DNA from 3 places in the Azospirillum ramasamyi genome. Region 2 is predicted to be linked to each of the others. Evidence: riboswitches for the same ligand, from Rfam matches in the RefSeq annotation. Region 2 holds a riboswitch; each other region holds the start of a gene.
What was found. Region 2 has a riboswitch for thiamine pyrophosphate ahead of thiO (glycine oxidase ThiO). Riboswitches for the same ligand answer to the same signal wherever they lie in the genome.
Positions count from the first base shown of each region.

Region 1 (6,864 bases), on a different replicon from region 2:
GTAGGGCTCTTCTTCGTCGTCCCAATCCAGCGAGCGGGCCTGATGGCCGAAGGGGAAGTCGCGGTGATCGGAAAAGCCGCGCTGCTCCGGTGGGACGGGACGGGGGAGCAGTGGGATGTCCGTATCGGGAACGGCTTCCGACTGCTGGTCGGACGGCGTGGCGGAACAGCGGGTCCGGCCGTCCTGCGTCACGCAGTTCAGCGTCCCGGAGCCCCGCATGCAGACGGTCTTGCCGTTGACCGTCTGGCAGGCGAGGGAGACGGCCTGCGCCGGGACGGTCGAGGCCGCGTACAGAAGGGCGGGTGCGACGAGTGTCAGGATCATCGGGAACTTCGCCATCGGTGGCCTCCCGGACGAAAGAGGTGGGCAGGGGGCGGCTCAGCGGCGAAGGCCGGTCAGCGACTGGGCGGCGCTGTTGCCGAGGCCGGCGGTGACGTTGGTGCCGACCCCGACATTGGTACTGACCAGGGGGCCGCGGCCGCTGAAGTTCAGCCCGACTTGAACGCCATTGCCCTGTATGCCGAGCAGCTTCTGGCCGGCCGTGTTGCCGATCCCGGCCGCGACGTTGGTGGCGGTGCCGACATTGGTGCTGACCAGCGGGCCGACACCGTAGATGGGGGCGCCGCCCTGGAGAACGGTGCCCTGCTGCTGCGCCGAATTGCCGATGCCGGCGCCGACATTGGTGGCGTTGGCTACGTTGGTGCTGACCAGACCGGGCACCGCCATCATCGACGGCATGCCGGTGCCCGCACCGGTCCTGGGCTGCGCCAGGGCGGGTGTCGCGAGCAGGGCGGCGGCGAGGGTACCGAGAGCGATTTTGCGGATCATGGCGGGAGTTCCTTCGGTGGGGGGGAGGATTCGGGCTTCCGCGCCTCGGCTTTCTTGACCGGCCTTGTTGCCCGGCGTTGTCGAGGAAATCTTGCCCAAATGCCTGAAACGGCTCTGTGAGCTGCCCCACAACTGCGGGCGTTTTCCTCGAAAAGCTCCGGCGGGCGGGACCGGACAAAGGAACGCTCCGGCCGGATGCCGGCCGGAGCGAGGTCGGGGGAGGAAGCCGGGTGGGGGAAGGCGGTCAGCGCTGCTTGACGAGGGCGCTCTGTCCCGCCCAGTTGCCGGTGCCGGCGGACAGGTTCTGCATGGAACTGTGGTTGAAGGGGCCGACCAGCCCGCCCGAACGCTGGAGCACGGTGCCGTGCTGCAGGGCGGTGTTGCCGATGCCGGCCGCCGTGTTGCCGATATTGGCGACCGAGCCGCCGCTCAGCAGGCCGCCGCTCCTCTGCATCACCGTCGCCTGCTGGCCGGCGTGGTTGCCGATGCCCGCGGCGGTGTTGCCGACCGTCGCCATCGACCCGCCGCCGAACACGCCGCCGCTGCGCTGCTTCACGAAGGCGTCCTGGCTGGCGGTGTTGCCGATGCCGGCGGCGAGGTTGGTGACGGTGGCGACGTTCGGACCGGCGAAGGAGCCCTTGGACTTCTGCATGACCAGCGCGCTCTGGTTGGCGGTGTTGCCGATCCCGGCCGCGGTGTTGGAGATGTCGGAGATGTTCTGGGCCATCGCCGGGGCGGCGAACAGGGCGAGCGAGGCGAAGCCGGTCAGCAGGGAGGTGCGGATCATGATCTGGTCTCCTGTCTTGGGGCCGCGGGATGCGGCGTGTTGCCGATGGACAGACCCTACCCAAGCCCCGGATTCCGGGATGTGAGCCGCTCCACACCTGTCCTGCTTTTATCGATCGGCGCCGGTCCGCGCCGCACTTTCCGCTGTCCGCAATGCCGGCATCCCCGCCGTTGACAGACGGCGCGATGGTCTTCTAGGCTCCATCCCGTTCCCAGGGGAGCCTCGTCAAGGAGGCTGAGACACCCGCCGGCCCGGTCCTTCGCGTCCGGGCGACGCGGCAACCCTTCGAACCTGATCCGGGTCATGCCGGCGTAGGGATGCGGGACGAGAAGGCCTTCGAGGCCGACGCGCAGATCCATACCCCACAGGCTTGTCCCGGATTCGTTTGTTGCTCCACCGGTCGGTGCCGCTTGGAGAGAACGGGGCGGGGAGGGTGCGGTGAGCGCGATCGACGACAGCATGATCTACGACAGGGTTCTGGCCTTCATGGAGGCCGACATCGGAACCGGGGCGGCGGCCGACGAGGCCTTCAATGCCCTGGCGCTGGCGGTCTTCGCCCATCAGTTCGAGCACAACCAGCCCTATCGCCGCTTCGCCATGCAGCGCGGCCGGACGCCGCGCGGGGTCAGGAGCTGGCGCGACATCCCGGCGGTGCCGATCAACGCCTTCAAGGATCTGACGCTCAGCTGCCGCCCGGCGGAGGAGTCCGTCCGCATCTTCATGACCAGCGGCACCACCAAGGGCGGCATCCGCGGGCAGATCCACCACGCGACTTTGACGGTCTACGATCGCTCCATGCTGCTCAACTTCCGCCGCCGCTTCATGCCGGGAGAGGGGCGGATGGCGATGGGCATCCTGTTTCCGACCGAGACGGCGATGCCGAACTCCTCGCTCGCCCATTACCTGGAGCTGGCGCGGGCGGAATGCGGCACGCCGGACAGCCGCCATTGGATCGGCGAGGCGGGCATCGACACCGCCGGGCTCTATGACCGGCTGGACGCCGCAGAACGGTCGGGGCAGCCCTTCGCCCTGCTGGGCGCCAGCTATGGCTTCGTGCATCTGATGGACGCCATGGCGCGCGACGGCCGCCGCTTCTCCCTGCCGGAAGGGAGCCGCATCCTCGACACCGGCGGTTTCAAGGGCCAGTCGCGGGAACTGGAGCCTGACGAGTTCTACGGCCGGCTGGCCGAGTTCTTCGGCGTGCCGCGCCGGCTCTGCATCAACATGTACGGCATGACGGAGCTGAGCACCCAGTTCTACGACGACGGCAACGCTGTCTGCCCGTCGCTGAAATCCGGGCCGCACTGGATCCGCAGCCGCGTCGTCGATCCGTTGTCCGGCCGGGACGTGCCGCCCGGCAGCATGGGCGTGCTGGTCCACCATGATCTGGCCCATGTCAACTCCGTCGCCGCCATCCTGACCGAGGATGCCGGCATCCTGGAGGAGGGCGGATTCCGCCTGCTCGGCCGCGTCGCCGGGGCGCAGGCCAAGGGCTGCTCGCTGGCGGTGGAGGATTTCCTCGCCGCCGCGCGCGGTTGAGGGGGGAGCGCGGCCTTGGCCTTCGGCGACGAACCGGAACCGGCCGGCCATCTGCCCGGCCTGCCGCCGGACGCGGTGGAGCGGCGCGTGCTGACCTTCGGGTCGGGCGATGCGGCGCTGCGCGTGGCGGTGCCGGTGCTGGATGCCGGGCAGGTGGAGCGGGTCGCCGCGACGGTCCGGGCGGCGGCGCGCGGCTATCTGAAGACGCTGCCGACGGCGCACGTCGTCGCGGTGATCGACGCGGCGGTGCAACGGCTGCTCGACCGCGAGGATCCCTGGCGCCGCCGGGCGGAGCGGCTGTTGCCCGCCGTCACCGGCTATGATCCCGAGATGGTCAGGCTGGGGCTGACCGGCTATCTGAAGACCTTCCGCGCGCATGAGCTGCGCCGCTTCCTGGCGGAGGATTTCGCCAACCCGCTGGTGCTGGACGAGTTCCAGCCGGCGCCCAAGGGCGGCTTCACCCGCGCCTTCGGCCCCGACCTGCTGCTGCATGTCTGGGCGGGCAATGTGCCGGGGCTGCCGCTGTGGAGCCTGATCTCGGGCCTGCTGGTGAAATCCGGCACGGTCGGCAAGCTGCCCAGCGCCGAGCCGCTGTTCGCGGGCTGGTTCGCGCAGTTGCTGGCGGAGATCGACCCACGGCTGGGCGAGTGTCTGGCCGTGGTGTGGTGGAAGGGCGGCGACGCGGCGGCGGAGCGGGCTTGGCTGGCCCGGGCCGACACGGTGGTCGCCTATGGCGGCAACGCGGCGCTGGCGGCGATCCGCGACCGGGTGCCGGTGACCACCCGCTTCCTGCCCTACGGCCACAAGATCAGCTTCGCGCTGGTGTCGCGCGCCGCCCTGGACCCGCGGCGGGCGGCGGAGACGGCGCGGCTGGCCGCCCATGACATCGCCCGCTACGACCAGCAGGGCTGCTATTCGCCGCAGACCCTGTTCGTCGAGCGCGGCGGCCGGCTGTCGCCGCAGGATTTCGCCGCCATGCTCGCCCATGAACTGGCGGCGCAGGCGCGCAAGCACCCGCGCCGCGCCCTGTCGATGGCGGAGGCCGGGGAGGTCGCCGGCTGGCGCGACGGGCAGGCGTTGCGCGGCCTCGACGGATCCGGCCATCTGCTGCTGTCGGACCCGGCGGGCGGCTGGTGCGTGTCCTGCACCGACGCGCCGGACGGTCTGGTGCCGACCGCGCTGAACCGGACGATCGCCGTGGTCGCGGTGGACGATCTGGCCGAGGTGGCGGGCCGCGTCGCCCCGCACCGCGCCGTGCTGCAGACCGCGGGCATCGCCGCGCCGCCGGAGGAGCTGTTCCGGCTGGCCGGGCCGCTGGGGGCGGCGGGAGTGACGCGGCTCTGCGCGCTCGGCGCCATGACCGCGCCGGAGGCGGGCTGGCACCATGACGGCCGGTTCAACCTGCTGGATCTGGTGACGGTGACGGAGATCGAACGGTCGGCGGAAGCGCTGGCGGAGGGATTGGCCCGCTATGCCGACTGAACCGCCGGCCTTCCTGAGTTTCGAGGGCGTGCGCTTCGATTACGGCGCCGCCGCCATCGTCGACGGCGTCGACTGGGCGGTCGGCCGGGGTGCCGTTCATTGCCTGCTGGGGCGCAGCGGCTGCGGCAAGACCACGCTGCTGAAGCTGGCCGCCGGGCTGCTCGCCCCCGCCGCCGGACGGGTGCGGCTGGACGGCGCGGCGGTGCGCGGGCCGGGCGATGCGGTGGGCTTCGTCTTCCAGGCGCCGACGCTGCTGGAATGGCTGACGGTGCTCGACAATGTGCTGCTGCCGGTGACGCTGCACCGCCGCGCCACCGCCGAGGACCGCGCCCGCGCGCTGGATCTGCTGGAGCGGATCGGGCTGGCGGGGCTGTCGGGGCGGGGACCGCGGGCGCTGTCGGGCGGCCAGCAGAGCCGGGTGGCGCTGGCCCGCGCGCTGATCGCCGATCCGGCGCTGCTTCTGCTCGACGAGCCCTTCGCCGCTCTGGATGCCCTCACGCGCGAGGAGTTGCAGGAGGATCTGCTGCGGCTGTGCGCGCAGCGCGGCACCACCGCGCTGTTCGTCACCCACGACATCGCCGAGGCGGTCTATCTGGGCGACCGCGTGGCGGTGATGGCGGACGGGCGGCTGCGCCACAGCGTCTCCATCGACCTGCCGCGCCCGCGCCCGCGCGATCTGCGCTATGACCCGCGGTTCAACGCGCTGTGCCGCGAACTGCGCCACGCCATGGACGGCGCGGCCGGCGTCCTGCGGGCGGAGGCGGCGGAATGATGGCCCGCATCGCCGCGATCCTGCTGCCGCTGCTGCTTCTGGCGGGGTGGGAGGGCTATTGCCGCTGGTCGGGGATTCCGGCGCTGGTGCTGCCGCCGCCCTCCGCCGTGGGCGCGGCGCTGTGGAGCGGTCTGGCGAGCGGACGGCTGCTGCCGCATCTGGCGGTGACGGCGGCGGAGATGGCGCTGGGGCTCGGCATCGGCTGCCTCGTCGGGTTCGCCGCCGGGGTGGCGCTGGCGGAGGTCGCGGGGCTGCGCCGCCTGCTCTATCCCTATGTCATCGCCAGCCAGGTGGTGCCGAAACTGGCGCTGGCGCCGCTGTTCATCCTGTGGTTCGGCTTCGGCATGACCTCCACCGTCGCCATCACGGCGCTGATCTGCTTCTTCCCGCTGCTGGAGAACACGCTGACGGGCCTCGACCGTGTCGATCCGGCCAAGCGGGAGCTGTTCCGCATGCTGCGCGCCGGGCGCTGGCGCACCCTGACGCGGCTGAAGATTCCGTCCGGCCTGCCGGTGATCCTCGCCGGGCTGCGGGTGGCGGTGGTGCTGGCGCTGGTCGGCGCCGTGGTGGGGGAGTTCATCGGCGGGCGCCAGGGGCTGGGCGCCTCGATCATCGCCGCGCAGGGGATGATGGACACGCCGCTGATGTTCGCCCTGTTCGCGGTCATCACCGCGCTGGGCATGCTGGTGTATCAGGCCACGCTGCTGTTCGAGCGGTGGCTGCTGTCTCGACAGGCGAAAGGATAACCGGGAATGGGGCGGGGAATGGGGCTGTTTTCTCGGGCGGCGGGGATGTCCGCCCTTGTCGGGGCGCTGCTGCTGGGCGGCCTGTCGGGCGCGCTTGCCCAGGCATTGGACAAGGTGACGGTGGCGGGCTGGAGCCAGCCGATCAGCGAGATTACCAATCTGCTGGCCGAACCCGACAAGGGCTTTTTCAAGGCCAAGGGCATCGCGCTGGACTATGTGCCCGGCACCGGCGGCGGGTCGGCGATCCAGACCATGCTGACCGGCAAGGCCGACATCGCCTTCACCGATCCCGCCGCCCTCTATCTGGCGCTGGACAAGGGCGAGAAGCTGGTCGCCATCTACAACATCTATCCGCAGAATGTCTTCAACGTGGTGTCGCCCAAGGCCAGCGGCATCACCAGGCCGGCCGACCTGAAGGGCAAGCGCGTCGGCGTGTACAGCCTGTCGAGCGGCACCCGGCAGAATCTGGCCGTGCTGCTGCATCAGGTCGGCTTGAGCGAGAAGGACGTGACCATCGAGGTGACCGGCCTGCTGAACTTCGCCCCGGTGATCCAGGGGCAGGTGGACGCCACGGCGGCGACCGACACCGGCCTCTACGTCGCGCGGCTGAAGGGGCTGCCCGAGGTGACTGTGATCGAGGTGCGCGACAGCCTGAACCTGCCGAGCGACATCTTCGTGGTGACGGAGGAGACCTACCGCAACAAGAAGCC
Region 1 is NZ_CP029832.1:336,784-343,647, reverse strand. It holds gene DM194_RS20915 (hypothetical protein) at 1-339, opposite strand, end outside; gene DM194_RS20910 (hypothetical protein) at 379-828, opposite strand; gene DM194_RS20905 (hypothetical protein) at 1,073-1,615, opposite strand; TPP riboswitch at 1,819-1,951, shown strand; gene DM194_RS20900 (LuxE/PaaK family acyltransferase) at 2,075-3,154, shown strand; gene DM194_RS20895 (acyl-CoA reductase) at 3,170-4,636, shown strand; gene DM194_RS20890 (ABC transporter ATP-binding protein) at 4,626-5,408, shown strand; gene DM194_RS20885 (ABC transporter permease) at 5,405-6,154, shown strand; gene DM194_RS20880 (ABC transporter substrate-binding protein) at 6,200-6,864, shown strand, end outside.
Region 1: it holds a riboswitch for thiamine pyrophosphate, as region 2 does, so the genes downstream of both, DM194_RS20900 (LuxE/PaaK family acyltransferase) here and thiO (glycine oxidase ThiO) in region 2, are expected to answer to the same signal.

Region 2 (6,864 bases):
GCCCCGGCGCCACCCCGGCGCGCCCCGTCGCCGGCCCTGGCCCCGGCCGCCAGGACGGCTCGGCGCCTGCCCGCCGACTGCAACCGCCGTCCGGCGCATGAGCGTTGCGCCCACCACTCCGTTCACCATCCAGCCCACCAGACGCCCTGCGGACCGGCCGCCCTGCCCCGCCCGCTCCCGGCGGCTCCCGCACCGCTGTGGCCCATGATGATGGAGCGCTGGCTGGCGGCCGCGCCCTGACGGCATCCCGGCCTCCCGGCACTTGGCCGCCGGGCTGCGAGGCTCTCCCTAATCCCGCCCGATTTCGCCCCTATGCCGATGATCGGTAGCCACAGTAACGGAGAGTCCCATCATGATCCGCGCCATCCTTCTCGCCTCCACCGCCCTGCTGATGGCGGCACCGGGCGCCCTGGCGGCGAACGGAACGGCCGACGCCTCAGGGAGCAATGGACCGGGAGGCGGGCAACTGGCGCTGACGCGGGTTCTGCTGTCCACCGGCGGCGTCGGTTACTTCGAATACGAAGCGACGGTGACCGGCGATGCCGACCTGTCGCTGGAGGTGCGGCGCGACCAGGTCGACGACGTGCTGAAAAGCATCGTGGTCTATGACGACAAGGGCGGCGTCGGCACCATCGGCCTGCCCGGGGCGGAGCCGCTGGACACCGCATTCCGCGAACTGCCCTTCTCACCCGGCGACCTAACCTCCCCCGCCGCGCTGCTGAGCGCCATGCAGGGGGCGGAGGTCACGGCCGGCGGGTCGCGCCAGCTGACCGGCCGGCTGATGTCGGTGACGGAGGAGACGGTGCGGCTGCCCGGCAATGACGGCGCTACCGCCACCCGGCACCGGGTGACGCTGATGACCGCCGAAGGCTTGCGCCAGCTGGTGTTGGAGGAGGCCGACACGCTGCGCTTCACCGATCCGGCGGTGCAGGCCCAGATCGACAAGGCGCTGTCGGCGGTGGCGGAGAATGCCCGGCGCGAAAAGCGGCGGCTGACCGTGCGCAGCAACGCGCCCAGCGATCCCCAGGCGGCCGGCGAGCGCCGGGTCCGCGTCGGCTATGTCGCGGCGATGCCGCTGTGGAAGGCGACCTACCGGCTCAGCCTGGGCACGGGCGGCGCCGCCTCACAAAACGGACAGACGCAAAACGGACAGGCGCAGAATGGGCCGGCAACGGATGGAAAAGGCGCGCTGCAAGGCTGGGCGGTGCTGGAGAATCTCAGCGGCGAGGACTGGCGCGGCGTCGACCTGACGGTGGTGTCGGGCAACCCGGTCACCCTGCGCCAGGCGCTCTACACGCCTTATTTCGTCGAGCGGCCGGAAGTCCCGGTGGAGGTTCTCGGCCGGGTGCTGCCCAGCGCCGACGAGGGCACGGTGACCCTGGGCGATGCCCGTGCGGCGATGCGGCCGCAGGCGGAATCCTCGCGGGCCGCCCCGCCGCCAGCCGCCGCCATGGCCGCTCCCGCTCCGATGGCCGAACCGCTGGCGAAAACGGCGCCCTACGGCTCCGCCGCCGGAACGCCGGCCGTCGCAGCCGTCCGCAGCGCCGAGGCCGGCGCCGCCGAGGGCGCGCAGGTGCTGTTCCGCTATCCGCAGCCGGTCACCGTGCCGAATGGCGGAACCCTGATGATGCCGATCACCGCGCGTGCCATGCCGGTGGAGCGGGTGGCGCTTTACCAGCCCGCCAGCGACGGCCGCCACCCGCTGGCTTCGCTGCGGCTGCGCAACGACGGCGACACCGCGCTGCCGCCGGGGCTGCTGACCTTCTACGACCGCGCTTCGCAGAGCGGCGCCGGTGCCGCGGCCAGCGCCTATGTCGGCGACGCCCGCATGGCGACGCTGCCGGCGGGCGAGAGCCGGCTGCTGTCCTTCGCCGTCGATCAGGCGGTGACCATCGACCGCGAGGAGAAGCCGGAACGCCGGCTGTCCCGCGCCAGCATCGCCGACGGCGTGCTGACCCTCTCGGTGACCGACCGGCAGAGCACCACCTACACCGTCTCCGGCGCCCCCGACGGCGACCGCAACCTGATCATCGAGCACCCGCGCCGCCCCGGCTGGGAGCTTGCCGAACCGGCGGGCGCCAAGCCCGACGCGACCGCCACCGCCTACCGCCTGCCTCTGGCGGTGCCGGCCGGCAAGACGGTGACGCTGACCGCCACGCTGGAACGGCCGCGGCAGGAGCGGATCGTGCTGACCGACCTGACCGCCGACCAGATCGCCGCCCGCGCCGACGCGGCCGAACTGCCGGCGGAGGTGCGTCAGGCGCTGACCGCGCTGGCCGGCCTGCGCACCGCCGTCGCCGAGAAGGAGCGACGCATCGCCGAGCTGGAGCGCGACCGTGCGGAGCGCATCGCCGACCAGGACCGCCTGCGCGAGAACCTGAAGGCCCTGCCCGCCGGCAGCGACCTGCACAAGCGCACGCTGGCGAAGATGGCGGAGGCCGAGAACCGCCTCGACACGCTGGCCCGCGACCTGACGGCCGCACGCGGCGAAGCGGAAGCCGCCCGCCAGACCCTGCGCGAGCGGGTGAAGGCTCTGGCGATCTGAGGAGCCCGGCAATGCCTTAACCCCCTCTCCCCTCCGCGGGAGAGGGGCTGCCCGCCTTCCAGGTGCCGGACTTCCTTCGCGGACTCGTCAGCCGGCACGGTCGAGTTGCTTGAGGAAGCCGATGTAACGGTTGATGTCCTCCATCCGCCGGGCATGGTCGTTCAGATCGGACAGGCGGCCTTCGATGGCCGTCTGGGCCCCCTCCACCTCGTCGATGACGGCGTGGATGTCGGTCTGCAGGGCATGCGCGGCGGTGGCGGCCTCGTCCATGCGGGCGCTGGTGTCGTCCAGCTGGCCGCCGACCGAGCGGACGGAGGTCACCACCTGATCGATGGCGCGGCGGGTGTCGCCCAGCGTCTGCTTGGTGTCGTTGGCCAGCTTTCGCACCTCCGCCGCGACCACCGCGAAGCCCCGTCCCGCCTCACCGGCCCGCGCCGCCTCGATGGTGGCGTTCAGCGCCAGCAGGTTGGTCTGGCTGGCGATGCCGTCGATCACCGACAGAACCTTCTCGATGCTCTTCACCACGGTGGACAGCTGGCTGAACTCGCGGACCAGCTCCTCCTTCCGTTCGGCATGGCCGTCGAACAGGCCGGCATGGCGGTTCAGCGTCGCCTCGATGGCGGACATGGAGCCGCCGATGCGCGCGGCGTAGCTGGCGGTTTCCTGCACGCCGCTGTTCAGCGTGACCAGGGCGTCGAGGTAGCTGCGCATCCGCTCGATCACGCTGTTGCGGATACGGCTCAGCAACTCCATCCGGTTGTAGCGGGTGGCGATGAAATAGCTCTGGAACCGGGCGTAATGGACCGGGAAGCGGTCGACCATGTCGTCGGGAAAGGCGGTGCCGGGCGGGACCTCGAAGAACATCAGGGCCGACAGGGTCTCGTTGATGTTGATGCCCAGCAACTCGCCGAAGGTGGAGAAGCCGGCGGCCGTCAGCCCGTCGAAGGCATGCACCCGCGACAGCTGGTCCGGGTTGTTCAGGCGGCGCAGGATGCAGTCGTTCAGGATGGCGCCCACCGGCCGCGGTTTGCCGCGCAGATAGGCCCTGAGGTCGTCATCGGTCTGGCGGACGAAATCGGTGGCTTCCACCAGGCACAGCGAATCGCCGGGATTGACGTCGCAATAGAAGGCGACCTCCCCCTTCTCGAAATCGAAGCCGGAGATGGAGCGCACGAACAGCTCCCCCTCCATCTCGATGGCGAAGGTGTTCTTGGCGAGCCTGGCCGGAACCTCCTGCGGCTTGCAGCGCAGCGCCTGGGCCAGCGCGTCGATGAAGCTCACCACCTCGAAGCCGTCGCGGTCGATCACGCCACGCACTGTGCGGCGCATCGGGTCGGCGTCCACCACCGCGAAGCGGGTCTGGGTCGGGCGGAAGTTCTGCGACTTGAAGATGCCGTAACGGATGCCGGGCGCCATCTTCAGGAAGATGGTCAGCGCCGCGTTCTCCAGCACGCGCTGGCCGTCGAACAGGCGGGTGTTGCGGAAGTCCAGCGTGCCGCCGGCCGAACCGCCGATGAACAGGCAGGGGAAATGGCCGGAGCGGTAGACCGCCTCCATGAACCAGCTTTCGCTGGCCGACAGCCCGTCGATGAAGGTCAGCGCCACCGTGTCGTGGCTGTCGACCGCGAAGGGAACGCGGACGCGGTCCAGCTCGCCGCGGATCGCCTCCACCCGTGCCGGGACGTCGCGGGTCGGCCGGCCGCCGCGCAGATCCTCGCAATGCAGCGGGACCGCGTGGATGCTGATACCGGCGAGGAGGCGCGGGCTGAAGGACTGCAGGACCACGCTGTCCCAGCGGTCGGCGGCCTTGCGGTAGAGCGGCTGCCCTTGCCCCGCGCACAGCTCGCCCGCGGTGGAGACCAGCACCAGCTGCGTCGCCGCCGGCAGGGCGGAACGCACCGCGCGGGCGGTGGCGGCGAAATCGACATGAGGCGACACGAAGCCGACCACCAGCGCCGGGGCGCCGGCGGCGAAGCCCAGCCCCGCCAGTGCCTCCGCGCCGATCCGTGCCGCCGGCAGGCACAGGCTGCGGATCGGCGCCTCCGGTCCGGCTGCGGCCGTCGCGGCGGCGGCGTTGCCGGGTTCGGCAGCATTCGGGACGGCACCGGAGGCCGCAGACTCTGAGCGGAAGAAGGACAGCATGGCGGACGTTTCCTCGGTCGCTTGTCGTTTGATTCTGCAAACCGGCCGCGTTGATCGTTTCATCGATGCCGGGCCTGCGGACAATTTGCGGACAACTTAGCTTCGGATCGGTCACCGGCCTCATACGGGAGATTCCGTATCGGGCCGTGGCATCCGGTCGCACAACTTGATGGGGTGATCGCCGATTCCGCTTGTGGGACCAGCAAAACATTGGCATAAGGCAAGCCATAGGCCTGGGGTGCCGTGCGGTGGTCGCGCGGCTGAGAACACACCCATCGAACCTGTCTGGGTAATTCCAGCGAAGGGAGCCGCCGCATGCTTCATGCGCCCGATCCGTACCCGTTATCCGTTTCCGAAACCGGAAGCCGTCCTTCCGTCGCCGTCATCGGCGCCGGCTGCATCGGCCTTGCCATCGCCTGGAGGCTGGCGTCGGCCGGCTGCCGCGTCGATCTGTTCGAGCGCGGACAGGCGGGCCGCGGCGCCACCCATGCCGCCGGCGGCATGCTGGCCGCCTGCGTCGAGACCGAACCGGGCGAGGACGGGCTGCTGCCGCTGACCCGCGCCTCCCAGGCGCTGTGGCCGGATTTCGCCTGCGACCTGGAGGCGGCGAGCGGCATGTCGGTGGACCTGCGCACCGAAGGCACCATGGTCATCGCGCTCAACGCCGACGATGCCGCCAAAATCCGCTTCCTGCACGGCTTCCAGCGCGACCTCGGTCTGCCGGTGGAATGGCTGGGCGGGGCCGAGGTGCGGCGGCGCGAGCCCTTCCTGCAGCCCGGCGTGGCCGGCGCCCTGTTCTGCGCCGGCGACCATCAGGTCGACAACCGCAAGGTGGCGGCGGCCCTGCGCCGCGCCGCCGAGGCCGCCGGGGCCCGCCTGCATGAGCAGTGCGGCGAGGTGACCCTGGCGGTGGAGGGCGGACGCGCGGTTGGCGTGCGTGTTGCTGCAACTCTGCACCGGGCCGACCGGGTGGTTCTGGCCGCCGGGGCCTGGTCGGCCGGCGTGCCGGGACTGCCGCCCGCCGCGAAACCGCCGGTGCGGCCGATCAAGGGGCAGATGGTCTGCCTGCGCATGGACCAGCGGCTGCCGCTGCTGCGCCATGTGGTGTGGACGCCCGGCACCTACCTGATCCCCCGGCTGGATGGCCGGCTGCTGATCGGCGCCACGACGGAGGAGCGCGGCTTCGACGACCGGCTGACCGCCGGCGGCCAGTTCGCCCTGCTGGAAGGCGCCTGGCGCGCCCTGCCCGGCATCGCCGAACTGCCGATCGAGGAGACCTGGGTCGGATTCCGCCCCGGCAGCCGCGACGACGCGCCGATCCTGGGCGAGAGCGGCATCCCCGGCCTGATCCATGCGACCGGCCACCACCGCAACGGCATCCTGCTGACTCCGGTCACCGCCGACGGCATCGCCCGGCTGGTGCTGACCGGCGAGACCGACCCGCTGCTGCGCCCCTTCGCCGCCGACCGCTTCGTTGCGGCGGGAGCCGCCGCATGAGCGCCGTCCTCCGCGTCAACGGCCGCGAAGAGCCGCTGTCCGCCGCCTCGGTCGCCGAGCTTCTGGCCGCGCGCGGCATCGCCGAGGGGACGCTCGGCGTCGCCGTCGCCCTGAACGGTGCCGTGGTTCCCCGCCGCCGCTGGCCGGAAACCCCGCTCCAGCCCGGCGACAGCCTCGAAATCGTCCGCCCGATCCAGGGCGGCTGAACCTGTTTTCCCTCTCCCGCCCCGGAAGAGGGAAGGGGCCCATGCGGGGCATGGGAAGGATGAGGGGTGGCGCAAGGAGCCGTTCGGTTCTCGATCCTTGGTCTTCTCCTCACCCTCCCGCCTTCGGCGGGCTCCTCCCTCCCCCGGCGCGGGAGAGGGCCTTGGAAAAGGCTCCCACCATGTCCAAAACCATTCCCGATACCCTCACCATCGCGGGTCGCGGCTTCGGCTCGCGCCTGTTCCTCGGCACCGCCGGCTATCCGAACCAGCAGGTGATGCTCGACGCGCTGGAGGCCAGCGGCAGCGAACTGGTCACGCTGGCGATCCGGCGCATCAGCCTGGACGGCTATTCGGAAAGCCTCGTCGACGTGCTGGCCCGCGCCACCGCCAACCGCCCCGCCGGCCCGGTCGGGCTGCTGCCCAACACCGCCGGCTGCATGACCGCGAAGGAAGCCGTGCTGACCGCCCAGCTGT
Region 2 is NZ_CP029829.1:187,133-193,996, reverse strand. It holds gene DM194_RS00850 (hypothetical protein) at 353-2,545, shown strand; gene DM194_RS28915 (methyl-accepting chemotaxis protein) at 2,633-4,687, opposite strand; TPP riboswitch at 4,912-5,011, shown strand; gene thiO (glycine oxidase ThiO) at 5,003-6,184, shown strand; gene thiS (sulfur carrier protein ThiS) at 6,181-6,390, shown strand; gene thiG (thiazole synthase) at 6,570-6,864, shown strand, end outside.

Region 3 (6,864 bases), on a different replicon from region 2:
CTGCGGGCGAACATCAGCACATGGCCGGTGGTGAATTCCCCCTCCGCCACGCAATAGGCGAAGCTGCCGTCCTTCTTCTTGGCGGCGCCGCCGTTCCAGCTTTCGATCAGTTCGCCCGGCCCATCGGGCTTGTCCGGGGCCGCGGTAGCCTGCTTGTCGCCGGGCCTCTCACCCGGCGCCGGTCCGCCGGGGACCACGATCTCTGCCTCGGGCACCGGCAGGCCGTAATAGGCGGCAGGCGGAATGCCCGGCTCGACCGGCACCAGTTCGGCCATCGCCGGCGCCGCCGCCACACCCAGCAGGAGAAGCGCGGACAGCGAAGCAGCGTAACGGGCGGTCATGACGAGGTAATCCATGGATGGTTATGGCGGCGAAGCTATCCGCGCCCGCCCCCCTCCGCAAGCCCAACCGCCCGTCCTGTTGCAGGAGGCCGACACCTGTTGCACAGGACACGCAGCGGATTTGCCTTAAACGCCGAAGAACGCATCGCGCAGCGCCTCTTCCGACAGCGCCGCCACCGGCCCGTCGCCCACCACCCGGCCCAGCCGCAGCAGGACGGCGCGCGGGGCGACCGCCAGGGCACGCGCCGCGCTCTGCTCGGCCAGAAGCACGGCGGTGCCGGCGGAGGAGATGCGGCCGACCGCGGCGAAAACCTCGTCGGCCAGCTTGGGCGACAGGCCCAACGACGGTTCGTCCAGCAGCAGCAGGCGCGGCCGCCCCATCAGCGCACGGCCAAGGCTCAGCATCTGCTGCTGCCCGCCGGACAGGCGCCACGCGCTTTCCCGGCTCTTGGCCGCCAGATCGGGGAACAGGGCGAAGACACGCTCGACATCCCGCGCGCGGTCACGGGCGGCGGGCAGGCCGGCCACTTCCAGATTGTCGCGCACGCTCATGCCGGGGAAGACCCGCCGCCCCTCCGGCACATAGCCGATGCCGCGCCGGACCCGCGCCTCCGTCGCCAGCGGGCCGAGATCGGCACCGTCGAAGCTCAACTCCCCACGCGCCGGCACGAGGCCGAGCAGCGCCTTCAGCAGCGTCGATTTCCCGGCCCCGTTGGCGCCGAGCAGCGCCACCGTCTCTCCCGCCGCGACGGTCAGCGACACGCCGTCGAGCGCCGTCGCCCCGCCATAGCCGGCGGTCAGGCCGCGGACGGACAGCAGCGCGCCTGCATGACTTTCACTCATTGCGACTTTCACTCATTGAGCGTCACCCGCCCGGCCCAGATAGGCCGCCGCCACCACCGGATCCCGGCGCACCCCGCCGGCCGGGCCGTCATAGATCACCCGCCCGCGGTCGAGGCACAGCACCCGGCCGGCCAGCGGCAGCAGGAAGCCCATGTCATGCTCCACCAGCAGGACCGCCATCCCCTCCCCCGCAAGGTCGCGCAGCAACGCGGCCAGTTCCGCCTTCTCGCCATCGGTCAGCCCGGCGGCGGGCTCGTCGAGCAGCAGGACGGCCGGCCGGCGGACCAGGGCGCGAGCCAGCTCCACCCGCCGCCGCAGCGCCGCCGGCAACCCGTCGCAGCTCTGCCCGGCAAGATCGCCGACGCCCAGCCGGTCGAGCGCCCAGCGGGCATGCGCCTCCGCAGTCGCCGCATCGGGATCGAAAGCCAGCCGGGCGGCGGCCACCGCCTCCAGCACGCCGGCCCCTTCCGGCAGGGTCGCCGCCTGGAAGCTGCGGGCCAGTCCGGCACAGGCCAGCCGGTCGGCGCGGGCACCGGTGACGTCCCGCCCGCCGAGCCGCACCCGCCCGGAATCCGGGCGCTCCAGCCCCGACAGCAGGTTGATGACCGTGGTCTTGCCCGACCCGTTGGGGCCGATCAGCCCGGTGATGCCGCCCGGCCGCAGTTCCAGCGACACGCCGTCCACCGCCCGTACGCCGCCGAAGGACTTGGCAAGCCCCTCCACCGTCAGCCCGTCCGCCGATGCGGGTGGCCGGGGCGGTTCGCGCGCCTCAGGCAGGGCGCGGGCGTTGCGGCCGAACAGGCGCCCGGCGGCGCGGTCGAGCAGTCCGGTCAGGCCGTCGGGCGCCAGCAGAATGGTCAGCAGCAGGGCCATCCCGTAGACCACCAGATAGCCGCGCTCCAGGAAGCGGAACCATTCCGGCAGATGCAGCAGCAGCACCGCGCCCAGCACCGCGCCGGCCATCCGCCCCCGCCCGCCGACGATGGCGATGGTGAGGATGGAGACCATGACCGGGAATTCCAGCACCTCCGGCGAGACGACGCGCTGGGTATGGACCGCCAGCGCCCCCGCCGCTCCGGCGAACAGGGCGCTGATGCCGAAGGCGGTCAGCCGCAGCCGCCCGACGTCGAGCCCCAAGGTTCCCGCCGCCAGAGGATCGTCGCGCAGCATCGTCAGCGACCGGCCGAGCCGCCCGCGCGCCAGCAGCCACCCGACCAGTCCGCCCAGCGCCACCAGCCCCCAGACCAGCGCCGCCATCGGCAAGCCGCGCGGCACCGTCCAGCCGAACAGCACCACCGCCGGCACCCCGGCCAATCCGTTGGAGCCGCCGGTCAGCTCCGGCAGGTTGACCGCAAGCAGATGAAGGACCTGGGCGATGCCCAGCGTCGCCAGGGCGAAATAATGCGACTCCAGCCGCAGCACCGCCAGCCCGATCGGCAGCGCCAGCAGCAGCGGCACCAGCATCGACAGCGGGAAGGTCGCCTCGAAGCCAAGCCCGTAGCGGCTGCCAAGGATGCCCGTCACATAGGCGCCGACGCCGAAGAAGGCGCCCTGCGCCAGAGACAACGCGCCGCCAAGGCCGAAGACGATCTGGAATCCGAAAGCCGCCAGCGCATAGACCCCGGCGACGGTCAGGACGCGCAGGCCGTAGGGCGAGGCGAAAGCGAGCGCGTAGACCAGGAGAGCGAGGGCGCCTGCGAACAGCGCGATACTCTCCGCCCCGACGAGCCTTCCTCTCCCCCCCGGGGAGAGGGTTGGGGTGAGGGGGATGCATGGCAAGGACCGCTCAGCCACGGCGCCGCACCGCTTCGCCGAACAGGCCCTGCGGGCGCAGCACCAGGATCGCCAGCAGCGTCAGGTACAGCGCGCCCAGCGCCACCGGATACGACAGCACCGACGACACCCCCACTTCGAACAGCGCGATCAGCAGCGCCCCGACCACCGCCCCCGGCACGGAGCCCCAGCCCCCGATGGTCACCGCGATGTACGCCTTCAAGATCAGGTCCCCGCCTGCGGTCGGGGTGACGAAATAGCGGTTGGCCAGCAGCAGCCCGGCCGCCCCGGCGCAGGCGGCTCCGATGGCGAAGGTCACCAGGATCATCGCGGTGACGGGGACGCCGCAGGCCCGCGCCATCTCGGGGTCCTGCGCCGTGGCGCGCAGCCGGCGACCCAGCTGCGTGCGGGCGAACACCCATTGCTGCGCGCCGATCAGCAGCGCCGCCACCGCGACGATGGCGAGTGACTGCTCGGGAACCGCCAGCCCGCCCAGGTAAAGCGTGTTGTCGCCGAACAGCGGCGGCGCGGCGCGCGGTTCCGGCCCGAACAGGATGGCCGCGCCGTTCTGCAGGATGATGCCGATGGCGATGGTGCTGATGAAGACCGACACCGGCGGCCGGCGGCGCAGCGGCAGATAGGCCGCCAGCGCCAGCAGCAGCCCGAGCGCCGCCATCAGCGCCAGCACCACCGGCAGCAGGGCGATGCCCGGCAGCGGGATCAGCGGCGCCAGCGCCACCGCCAGCAGCCCGCCGGCCATCACAAGGTCGCCCTGGGCGAAATTCACCGCCGAGGTGGCGTTGAGCACCAGCACGAAGCCCAGCGCCACCAGGGCATAGGCCGCCCCCAGCGCGACGCCGTTGACCAGCAGTTGAAGCGCCGCCATCCGCTCACTTCGCCGCGAGCGCGGGGTTGTCGTACCGCTTCGCCACCACCGGCACGCGGCTGGTCCCGTCATAGCAGACGATGACGGCGGAATGGGCCATGTTGCCCTTGCCGTCGGATTTGTAGGTCATGGCGAGGCCCTTGAAGGTCTCCGTCGACAGCGTCTTGGCGATGGCATCCGGTGTGCGAGCGCCGGCCTTCACCGCCTCCAGCACCATGGTCATGCCGTCATACTGGCCGAGCGCGAAGGCGTCCGGTTCCTTGCCGAAGGCGGCGCGGTAGGAGTCGGTGAACGCCTTGACCTCCGGCGTGTCGCCGGAAATGGGCGAGGCCGCGGTCTCGGCACAGACGCCCTTCAGCTCGGCCGGTTCCAGCAGGGCCGCGGTGCTCGGCTGATGCATGGCGGAGCCGGCGACGATGGGCACGGCCACCCCGCTGGACGACGCCTGCCGCAACAGCAGGGCGGTCGGGCCGGAATGCAGATGCAGCACCAGCACGTCGGGCTTGGCGGCCAGCGCCTTGGTCAGAACCGGCAGCAGATCCTTGGCCGCCGGGTCCACCCCCTCCTCGAACACCGGGGTGACGCCCAGCTCCTTGAAGGCGGCGTCGAGATGCGCCTTGCCGCTCTGCCCATAGGCGGTGGTCTGGTAGATGACGGCGGGCTGCCGCTTGCCCAGTTCCTCCACCACATAGCGGGCATGGGCGGCCTTGGTCACGGCGTCGCCGGGGAAGAAGCGGAAGACCCAAGGGTTGCCCTGCTCGGTGATCGAGGCGGTGCCCGACACGGTGACCAGCGGCAGCTTCAGTTCCTCCGCCAGCGGCAGCATCGCCAGCATCTGGGTGCCGAGCATGCTGGCGGCGACCGCCCCGACCGTGCCGCGGCCGGCGGCGCGCTCCAGCGCCGTCACCGCCGCTTCGGGCGAGGTGCCGGTATCGACGATGTCGGAGGCGATGGCGACGCCGGCCGGGGTCTGCTGCAGCGCCAGCACCGCACCGTTGCGCTGGCTGGTTCCCTCCAGCGACAGGAAGCCGGTCAGCGGCACCAGCACCGGAAAGGACAGCGTGTCGTCGGCCCGTGCGGCGGACGACAGGCAGGACGATGCGGCCAGCAGGCCGATCAGAAGAGGAAGCGCGCGCCGCATGACCAAACTCCTTCCACACGCGCCGGCAAGCGGAGCGACGCGGAGGGGACGGGGCGTTTGCGGCGATTCCGTCGGGTTCCGGTCGGCTCCCTTCGCCGGCATGACCCGGATCAGGTTCGATGGGTGTTGTCTCAGCCCGCGCATCCGCCGATCCGGCATCCGCACGGGCACCCCAGCCGTGAACAGGCGGCGAGAGTGTCGCCGCCGGGCCTGTCCTGTCAAGAACCCAGCCGGCGGCGCGCCGCCATGGTTTCACGATGCAGGATGTAGAGCCCGCTGCCGATGATGACCATTGCTCCGGCCAGAACCGGCGCGGTCGGCAGGTCGCCGAACACCAGCCAGCCGAACAGGCTGGCCCAGAGCATGCCGGTATATTCGAAGGGCGCCACCACGGCCGGCGGCGCGCGGCGGAAGGCCTGGGTCAGCAGCACCTGTGCCCCGGCGCCGATCGCCCCGACCAGCGCCATCAGCCCCAGGGCCGCGGCGGTCGGCGCCGTCCAGACGGGAATGGTAAGCGCACCGCTGACCACCGTCGTCGTCAGCAGCAGATAGAGCACGATCGACGCGCTGGTCTCCGTCCGCGACAGCCCGCGCACCGCCAGCGCCGCCAGCGCATAGAACAGCGCGGCGCACAGCCCCACCAGCACCGGCACCAGCGGCGCCCCGGTGGACGGCTGCGCCATCACAACCACGCCGCCGAACCCGACCACCACCGCGGCCCAGCGCCGCCAGCCCACCGGCTCCCCCAGCAGCGGCGCCGACAGCGCCGTGATGAACAGCGGCCCGGCGAAGCTCAGCACATAGACGTCGGCCAGCGGCAGCTCGCGGAACGCATAGAAGAAGCATCCCATGGAGATAAGGCCGGCGAAGGCCCGCCAGACATGCCCCCAGGGCCGCCGCGTCCGCATCGCCGCGATCCCGCCGCCGCGCCACAGCGTGTAGCCGCCGACCAGCAGCAGGGCGACCAGGGAGCGCACGAACATCAGCTGCGGCACCGGGTAGTCCGCGGTCAGGAGCTTGATCAGCGTGTCCATCGCCGCGAACAGCAGGATCGCGCCCAGGAAGCAGCCAACGGCATAGGGAACCGAATCGGCTTCGGCAGGCAGCAGGTCGGCGGTCTCGGCGTCGGTCATCGGATCGGTTCGAAGCGGCAATTGCGGAAGCCGCCCACATTATGGGCAATTCCGCCGGCGTCCCAATGCCGCAACCGCAGGTCTGATAGGCGCGGGATTTCGGCGGGGATCGGGCTTCGAACGCCTTCTCCTCACCTCACCGCGTCAGCACCATCACCAGCCGCTCGACCGGCACATCGTTGACCAGATGCGACGCGACGATCTCGTCGATGTCCTCCGGCGTCTCCGGCCGGTACCAGACGCCTTCGGGATACACCACCATCAGCGGCCCGGCGGAGCAGAAGCCGAGGCAGCCCGTCAGCGCCATGCCGACATCGGCAAGGCCCTTGCCCTGGATTTTGTGGTCCAGCCGCTGCCACAGCGGATGCGCGCCCTTGGCGGCGCAGCTGCCGCGCGGATGGCCGGGCGGGCGTTGCTGGGCGCAGCAGAACACGTGGTGGCGGAAGGTCCGCGGCAGATCGAGCGGCATCGGGCATGCTCCATAACCATAATTTTCATATGGGTAAGAAGCATGCCAGAATGCTGCGCCGCGGCAAGACTTTTCGTAACGCCTCCAAATACCCATGCCTGCTGAGTTTTCCGCGTGACGAAATGCTTGGTCAGCAACGGGGTTGAAGGTTAAGAATCCTCGCCAAGGGGCAATCCAGGAGACGCCGGTGCTGCTGAGCGGATCGGGAAAGGGTCAGCCGGGCGCCGTGCCGGGTTGGGTCGGGTATGCGCTGCTGCCGGTTCTCAACCTCGTCGCCG
Region 3 is NZ_CP029830.1:6,105-12,968, reverse strand. It holds gene DM194_RS12745 (hypothetical protein) at 1-341, opposite strand, end outside; gene DM194_RS12740 (ABC transporter ATP-binding protein) at 468-1,184, opposite strand; gene DM194_RS12735 (branched-chain amino acid ABC transporter ATP-binding protein/permease) at 1,197-2,963, opposite strand; gene DM194_RS12730 (branched-chain amino acid ABC transporter permease) at 2,971-3,843, opposite strand; gene DM194_RS12725 (ABC transporter substrate-binding protein) at 3,848-4,984, opposite strand; TPP riboswitch at 5,055-5,169, opposite strand; gene DM194_RS28950 (DMT family transporter) at 5,203-6,117, opposite strand; gene DM194_RS12715 ((2Fe-2S) ferredoxin domain-containing protein) at 6,254-6,586, opposite strand; gene DM194_RS12710 (ABC transporter permease) at 6,774-6,864, shown strand, end outside.
Region 3: it holds a riboswitch for thiamine pyrophosphate, as region 2 does, so the genes downstream of both, DM194_RS12725 (ABC transporter substrate-binding protein) here and thiO (glycine oxidase ThiO) in region 2, are expected to answer to the same signal.